DNA from 2 places in the Enterococcus rotai genome. Region 1 is predicted to be linked to the other one. Evidence: predicted binding sites of a transcription regulator. Region 1 holds the regulator's gene; the other holds the start of a gene.
The links. Region 1 encodes NrdR, which represses ribonucleotide reductase genes. Its sites were predicted from a motif close to ACACNATATATNGTGT; they were not measured.
Positions count from the first base shown of each region.

Region 1 (3,995 bases):
TCTCATCTTCTTTTTGCTTGGCAATCAACGCTTCAGTTGGTACATAAGTAACATCGATATAGTGAAAATTCAAGGTTAATTTCGGCTCATAGCCAGGAGCGATCATTGATGGATCATTCAATTGATATTTACGTTTTTCTTGTACAAATTCATACAGTTTTGAATAGCTTTTACGGATGTCATCATCCGTCAATCGCTCGCGATGTTCTTGAATAAATTCTTGGACATCCGTATCTTTTAATACAACATCGACCAGTTCATTATAGCGCTCGTTCATATCTCTGTTTTGAATGATTTTTGACATTTCTTTTCCTACGTCTTCCATTAGTTGCCGCCTCCTTTACTCAGAAAATCTTGAATTTCTTTATCTAATCGTGCTTGTTCTTCTTTCGATAGCTTTTGTTCTTCAACCGGATTTTCTACCCAATCTGGTAGTGTTTCCTGACGAATCGGACGGTTGTTTTGTCCATAACGCTGTCTCGTTTGTTTTTGTTCTTTGCCTTTTTTGGCTAACTCACGTACATGATCAATCGCCTTTTCAGGGGAAAAAATACCACTTTGTGCCCATTCATTCGCGATTCGATTAACATAGTCCGCTTTTAGTGTTGGTTGTTTTTGGATATTATAAACGTAATTGATCAAGACATTGATCACACTATTTGGCAGTCCGGATTTACTCACTAAGTATTTAACTAAAGAGCGCTCTTGCGGCGTAGTATAACCGCCTCGTTCATTTTTCAAGGCTTCCAAATAGTTCAATGGAAAATTCTTCTCACTATCCATGATCATTTGAATATCTTGTGTTGAAAAACCATTCATTTTTAATGAGTTGTAACGATATGTTTGCTGATCTGCAGCAGATAATTCCACTGATTCGTTAGTTTGGAATTGGCTTGCCTTTTGTTTTTTATCAGGATCATAAGTACGATACACCGCTCGTTCAAAGTCTTTGACGTCGATCTTACTCGTATAATAATCAAATGATTTAGAACAAAACTCGATCATATCTAATTCTGTGATCCCAAATAAATTGTGGAAGATAAAGACCTCTTCCTTAAAACCAGCACTATTATCAGGAAGTTTGATTCCTAAATTTTCAATTCCTTGAACAAAATAGGCCCAATCAAAGGTTTCACTGACTGCACTTGGTTTTTTCACAGGTCTTGGATCAGTGAATGCTTGCGCCAGCTGACCTAGCTGACCACTTTGTGCAATGATTTGCTCCTCTTTGAACAGATAGACATCTTTAAAACTAGCTGAAACTTCTTCAAAACCTGTCAAACTAATAAATTTGGGTTTGAATCGCTCAAATAATTTATCCAACTTTCTTTGTCCAACGCTGTTTAACAGAGTCAGTGACAACACTTCGTCTTTAAAGAAACGTTCGGCCGTTTCAGGATGATTTAAACGATACAAAAAGTAAATCCCTAGTTCACTATCTTCTTTGACAAAGGTACTTAGTAATCCAATACCTTCTAATTTTTTTCTAGCAGTTTGAATTTCTTTGATACTCATATCCAACATTGTAATCAGCTCTGCATGAAAAAGTGATTCACTAACACCTGTTTCTGTAACTTCTGATAACAGTGTCAAATATAAACTAAACGCTTTTGCGCCAATTATCGGTTGATATAAAAGCGTTAAAACAGTTTGTTCTTGGTCAGATAAAGTATAAGCAATGGTTGCTTGAAATATGCTTTTTGGCTGGACTTCTTTCCACTTGTCTTTCAAGGAAAGACCTCCTTATTCATTGGTTGTATCAGCGTTTGAAGACTTTGCTTTATCAACGATTCCTTGCAATTCTTTTAAGAACACACTCATATCTTTAAATTGACGGTACACACTGGCAAAACGAATATAGGCAATTTCATCTAGATTGACTAAATCTTCCATTACATATTCTCCGACTAATGTCGTTGAAACTTCATTCTCGCCTAAGCTACGAACACGATTTTCAACATTATCAACGATTTGTTCCATTTGTTCCATGGCAACTGGACGTTTTTCTGCTGAGCGAATCAACCCGCGTAAAATCTTCTCTCTATTGAATTCTTCTCGGTCACCGTTTTTCTTAATGACTAATAATGGTGCAGCTTCAATCCGTTCAAATGTTGTAAAACGGTAATTACAATTTTCACACTCTCTACGACGACGGATCGCACGACCATCGTCAGCTTGACGACTATCAATTACACGAGAATTATTATGATGACATCTTGGACAACGCATAGTATTCACCTCATTTTATCTAATAATATCTATTTTAACAGTTAATTTTAAGTTTACTTCCTATATTATAACATGAAATGCTTAAGAAACCAGACATTAGCGATTACTTCTTAACCATTTTTTTTCATTTGTTTAACGTTTATTTAATAACAGTTTTTTAAATAAAATGAATCAGACTCTCACTGAGCTGGTTATTTCTCTTATCAATTTATCTAAATAAGTTGTAACAAAAAAATGAAAACAAAATCGGCTTTAACATTCGCTGCCTCCCTTGTCTTCATTTATCTGAAAAATAGTTCTTACTACAGATCGAGTAATTAAAAATGATTTTTTAACACCCAATTTTCCACCAATTTCTTAGTTTCTTGGATCGTTTTTTGATTATCAAATACGATATCTGCTCTTTGCTTTTTCTGTTCGATCGATAATTGACTGTTTATTCGTTGCCACGCTTCTTGTTCCGTCAGATGATCTCTTTTCATCAAACGATCCAGTTGAATCGTTTCTGGAACATAGACAACTGCTACTTGATCCATGTCATTTTCATATCCGCCCTCATAAAGCAAGGGAATATCAACAACGACTAATGACGCTCGGTCTTTTTTCTTTTCAATTTGCGACAAGATTGCTTCTCTTAAAAAAGGAGAGAGTAATGCATTTAGTTTTTGTCTTTTTTCTTCGTCTGAAAAAACAAGCGCTCCTAATTTTTTACGGTCCAATGAACCATCTGGCTGCAATATTTCTGTTCCAAACGTAGACACAATTTTAGCTAACGCTGGCATGCCCACTTCAACAATTTCTCGAGCGATCACATCAGCATCAACAACTGGAAAACCCAGTTCTTTAAAGACCTTTACAACGGTACTTTTCCCTGTAGCAATCCCACCAGTCAGTCCTAATATCTTAGTCATCGTTTAGTTTCTCACTTTTAAGGTTTGACACTTCGGACAAAAATGGGTTCCTCGTTGTGCAACTTTGATTTTTTTGATTGGTGTAGCACATCGTGGACATGGTTTCTCCGTTTGGCCATAAACATTTAGTGAAATTTGGAAGGTTCCTGCTTCGCCTAGCGCATTTAAGTAGCTACGGATTGTTGTTCCGCCAGCTTCGACCGCTCGGCCTAGGACATCGATGATTGCATAATACAGCCCTTCAACCTCTTTAGGTTTTAATGAATCAGCGGGTTGTTCTGGATGAATACTCGCTTCCCACAAAGCCTCATCTACATAAATATTCCCTAAACCGGTAACTAGTCGTTGATCTAATAATAACGGTTTGATGGCTTTATGATGTTTTTTTAACCCCATTCGAAATTCCTTTAATTTGAATTGAGTAGGAATCGGTTCAGGACCTAAAGCCAAGATACCTTTATACTGTTCACCTTGATTTTTAGGCACTAAAACCATACGACCAAATTTCCGAACATCAAGATAACGGAGTTCAGTTCCATCGGTAAATGTAAAAATCACATGGGTGTGTTTTGTTCGCTCTTCTTCCGGCTTATGGGTTTCATACTTTCCTTCCATCCGCAGATGAGAAATCATATCGTAATTCGTTAATTTGAAAATCAAAAATTTCCCACGTCGTTCCATTTTTTCGATTGTTTGACCAATCAACTGTTGCGCAAAAATATCTGTTTCAGGTGATTCAATGATTCTCGGCCATAATATCGTGACTTCTTCGATTGTTTTGCCGACAACTAACTTTTCCAACCCTTTTCTGACGGTTTCAACTTCTGGTAATTCAGGCATAACTCACCTCTCCTT
Region 1 covers NZ_CP013655.1:3,300,103-3,304,097, forward strand. Annotated here, with positions in the region: gene dnaI (primosomal protein DnaI) at 1-325, opposite strand, end outside; gene ATZ35_RS14740 (replication initiation and membrane attachment family protein) at 325-1,731, opposite strand; gene nrdR (transcriptional regulator NrdR) at 1,744-2,229, opposite strand; gene coaE (dephospho-CoA kinase) at 2,547-3,140, opposite strand; gene mutM (DNA-formamidopyrimidine glycosylase) at 3,144-3,980, opposite strand.

Region 2 (3,995 bases), 630 kb from region 1:
AAGCGACTTCATATAAACCAATATAGCCTAGTGAAACAGTAGCCCGTTTGTTTTTAAATAATTCATTGACAGATTCTTTTCGAGACAAACGTTTGCCAAATGCGCCATACATATAAAGAATCGGTGCATTAGCCGGTGTTGCTTCTTTACAACGTTCAACACGATATACTAAAGCATCTTTCATTGTATTTAAACGCTCAGCTAAAAGTGTCCAGAATCTACCAACATTGCCTTGTGCTTCCATTGCAATTCTAGGCAGATTTAAAGTGACTACTCCTAAATTCATACGGCCGACATTGATTTCTTCGCCATTTTCATCTTTCCATCCTTGCAAGAAAGAACGACAACCCATTGGGACTTTGAAACTACCTGTCAAATCGACTAATTTATCATAATTTAAAATATCAGGATACATTCTTTTGGTTGCACATTCTAATGCAAGTTGTTTCACGTCATAGTTTGGGTCTGAGTCGTTTAAATTAACACCACGTTTTAAAGTGAAAATCAATTTAGGAAAAATTGCTGTTCTATGTTCACTACCTAAACCTTTGATACGGATTTGTAAAATTGCTTTTTGAATCTCGCGTTCAAACCAATTTAGACCTAATCCAAATCCCAAAGAAGTGAATGGAGTCTGTCCATTTGAAGTGAATAAGGTATTGATCTCATATTCTAAGCTTTGCATGGCATCATAAATGTCCTTTTGGGTTTTACTTTTAGCATAAGCATCTTGACGATCAGCACCATCGATCCATTCTTTAGCATCTACTAAATGTTTTTGATAATTTAATTCAGCAAATGGTGCTAATAGTTCATCCACACGATCAGCAGAACAACCGCCATATTGACTAGAGGCGACATTGGCTATGATTTGTGAGATTTGAGCAGTTGCTGTTTGGATCGATTTAGGTGACTCAACTTCAGCATTACCAATTTTGAATCCATCGTTCAACATTCCTTTAAAGTCAATCAAACAACAGTTGGTCATCGGTGTATATGGATGGTAGTCTAAGTCATGATAGTGGATATCACCTTTTTGATGGGCATTGGCAACATGAGGAGGCAACATTTTAAGTCCAATTGACTTTCCAACGATCCCAGCCGTTAAATCACGTTGCGTGTTGAAAACATCGCTATCTTTATTGGCATTCTCGTTAACGACTGATTGGTCTTTGTTGATTAATTTACTGATTGTAAAATTGATATCTGTAGCTTTACTACGTTCAAAATCTCGACGAGTGCGGTAGTTGATATATTCTTCTGCCAATTCATATTCATTTTTTGCCAGTAAAATATGTTCAACGATATTTTGGATTTCATAAATTTTGACATCTTCTGCAAAACGATCTGAAATTTCTTGATCGATTCTTTCAACGATTTCTTGAATACGTTCATGGGCAAGCGGGTCTAAAGAACCACGAATTTTTTGTTCAGCTTTGATCAAAGCGTCATAAATTTTTCGATCATCAAAATCTACTAGCCGACCATCTCTTTTAACGATTTTAATCGTATGTAAGGCTGAACCAGTAGAACTCACTTCATTATTAGCTTGCTTAATATCCATCATTACTGCACATCTCCTCATAGATTTATTTCTTCCTTATAATAAAACAATTCATAGAATCTTTCAACTATATATAGTGTGAAATTTAATTTTTAATGCCTTTGTATAACTACATATAGTGTTTATGAGAAATGAAAAAAACTGTGAAAACAACTCCCTAAAAGGTTTGTGGAAATTGTCACAACGTTTTGACTTGGAAAAATAAATGATTGATGAATCTTTTTTTATTATTACTTAATTGTAAGAGGAAACGATGTTCAGTTACGCAAAATATTGGTAGAATAAGGATAATGAATAAACTGGAGCGAAATCTATGACAAAAATTTTAGAAGTAAATCATTTAAGTAAATCATATGGGTACCGAAGCAATAAGGTCCAAGTTTTGAATAATATATCTTTTTCTGTAGAACAAGGAGAGTTTGTCGGGATCATGGGACCTAGTGGTGCTGGTAAGTCGACATTACTCAATACGATTTCCACGATTGCGTTGCCTACGACTGGAACGGTTCGAATAGATGGTCAAGATATATTGAAGATGCGCGATGGTCAAATCAGCGATTTTCGACGTAAGAAACTAGGGTTTATTTTCCAAAATTTCAATTTAATGGATACATTAAATGTAAAAGATAATATTTTATTGCCATTGGCTGTTGATCGTATGCCTCTATCTGAAATGGAGCAACGGTTGGCGCATGTTGCTGATATTTTAGGGATTGACCAATTGTTAAGTAGTTTCCCTAATGCAATCTCAGTTGGACAAAAACAGCGAGTAGCAGCAGCACGTGCACTGATCACTAAACCTAAAATTATTTTTGCAGATGAACCAACGGGCTCTTTGGATTCTAAATCAGCTGCAGAATTACTTCAATATATGACGAATATGAATATACAAGACGATGCTACGATCATGATGGTTACCCATGATCCTTATACTGCAAGTTACTGTAATCGGATTTTGTTTATTAAAGATGGTGTCTTTTTTTCAGAGGTAGTTCGTCAAGGCTCTAGAAAAGAGTTTTTCAATCGGGTGATTGATATGCAGGCAACCATTGGCGGAGGTGGCCGAGCGAATGATTTTTAATTTGTCTTGGAAAAATTTTAAAGGACAATTTCTTAATTACCTTGTTTATTTTGTTAGTATGACATTTGCTGTTGTTGTCTATTATTGCTTTAATGCGATTACCTATAATAGAAATCTAACGAATAGAGTTGGGCAAGAGATTCATATCGATAGTGCGATGAATTTAGGTGGTATTCTAGTCGTGGTCATGATTTTAGGATTCATGTTTGCTGCGAACCATTTTTTTCTTTTAAAAAGAGGAAAAGAAATTGGTTTGTATCACTTAATCGGTATGCGCAAAGAACAAATATCTTTTCTATTTTTTATTGAAACATTGATTTTGGGCGCGATTTCACTAGTTTCTGGTCTGATTCTTGGCGTTATTTTTTCTAAACTATTTTCGATGATTTTGGCCAAAGCCATGTTTTTGCAAGTAGAAAGTCTGTTCTATGCTTCGATCCCATCCATGGTACAAACAGGGATTGTTTTTGTTTTTATGCTGTTGGCGGTGTCCTTTCGAAGTAGCTGGTTGATTTATCGCTATCAAGTCTCAGATTTACTTAGTAAAAGGAAGAAAAGAGCGGCCAATTCAACTAAATTGTCTGTTCTTGAGATTGTCTTAAGTGTTTTAGGGATCGTGTTTATCCTGACGGGCTATATTTTATCGTATAATGTGATTCGTTTTGCAACCTTTTTGATGAAAGCAGCGTTTGGTTTTGCAGGTTTCTTGATTGCACCAGTAGCGATTATGTTGATTTGTATGGTAGGAACGTATTTATTTTTTAACTATACAATGAACCTAGTTGTCTATCTATTTGGAAAAGATAAGTTCAACTATTATCGAAACTTAAACATGTTAGCCTTAGGTAACACCAAAAAACATGTTAGAAGAAGTGGCAATACGTTATCGTTTGTGACGATTTTTATTGCAATTGCCTTAGGGATGATTGGTGGTGCGGCTTCTTTTTATACAATTGGGATGAATTCTGTAAATATTACAGCACCAACAGATTTTATTGTTGCACAAGATGATTTTGAGAAAGTAGCGCAAGTAATCGAAAATAAAACGGATACAAAAATAGATTCTTTAGTCAAATTGAATTATAAGTTGACGGGTAGCCGATTTCATCTTAAAATTGGACAGGACGCTGAAGAAAATAACCTAAGCCCAATAAACATTTTAGCTCTTTCAAACTATCGAGAATTTCAAAAAATAAATCCATATTTAAAAAAAATTGAGCTACATAATAAACAGGACATTGTTATTTTGGATAGTATTCAAAATATTTTAGGCGGATTTATTCGCTATGGGTCTGATTTTACATTGTCAGATGGAATCAAGCTTCATGTTTCAGATGTACGCGCGGATTT
Region 2 covers NZ_CP013655.1:185,252-189,246, reverse strand. Annotated here, with positions in the region: gene nrdD (anaerobic ribonucleoside-triphosphate reductase) at 1-1,567, opposite strand, end outside; gene ATZ35_RS00850 (ABC transporter ATP-binding protein) at 1,878-2,645, shown strand; gene ATZ35_RS00845 (ABC transporter permease) at 2,635-3,995, shown strand, end outside.
Region 2: a site for NrdR is predicted at 1,629-1,644, ahead of nrdD (anaerobic ribonucleoside-triphosphate reductase). Genes of this name have one in related genera too.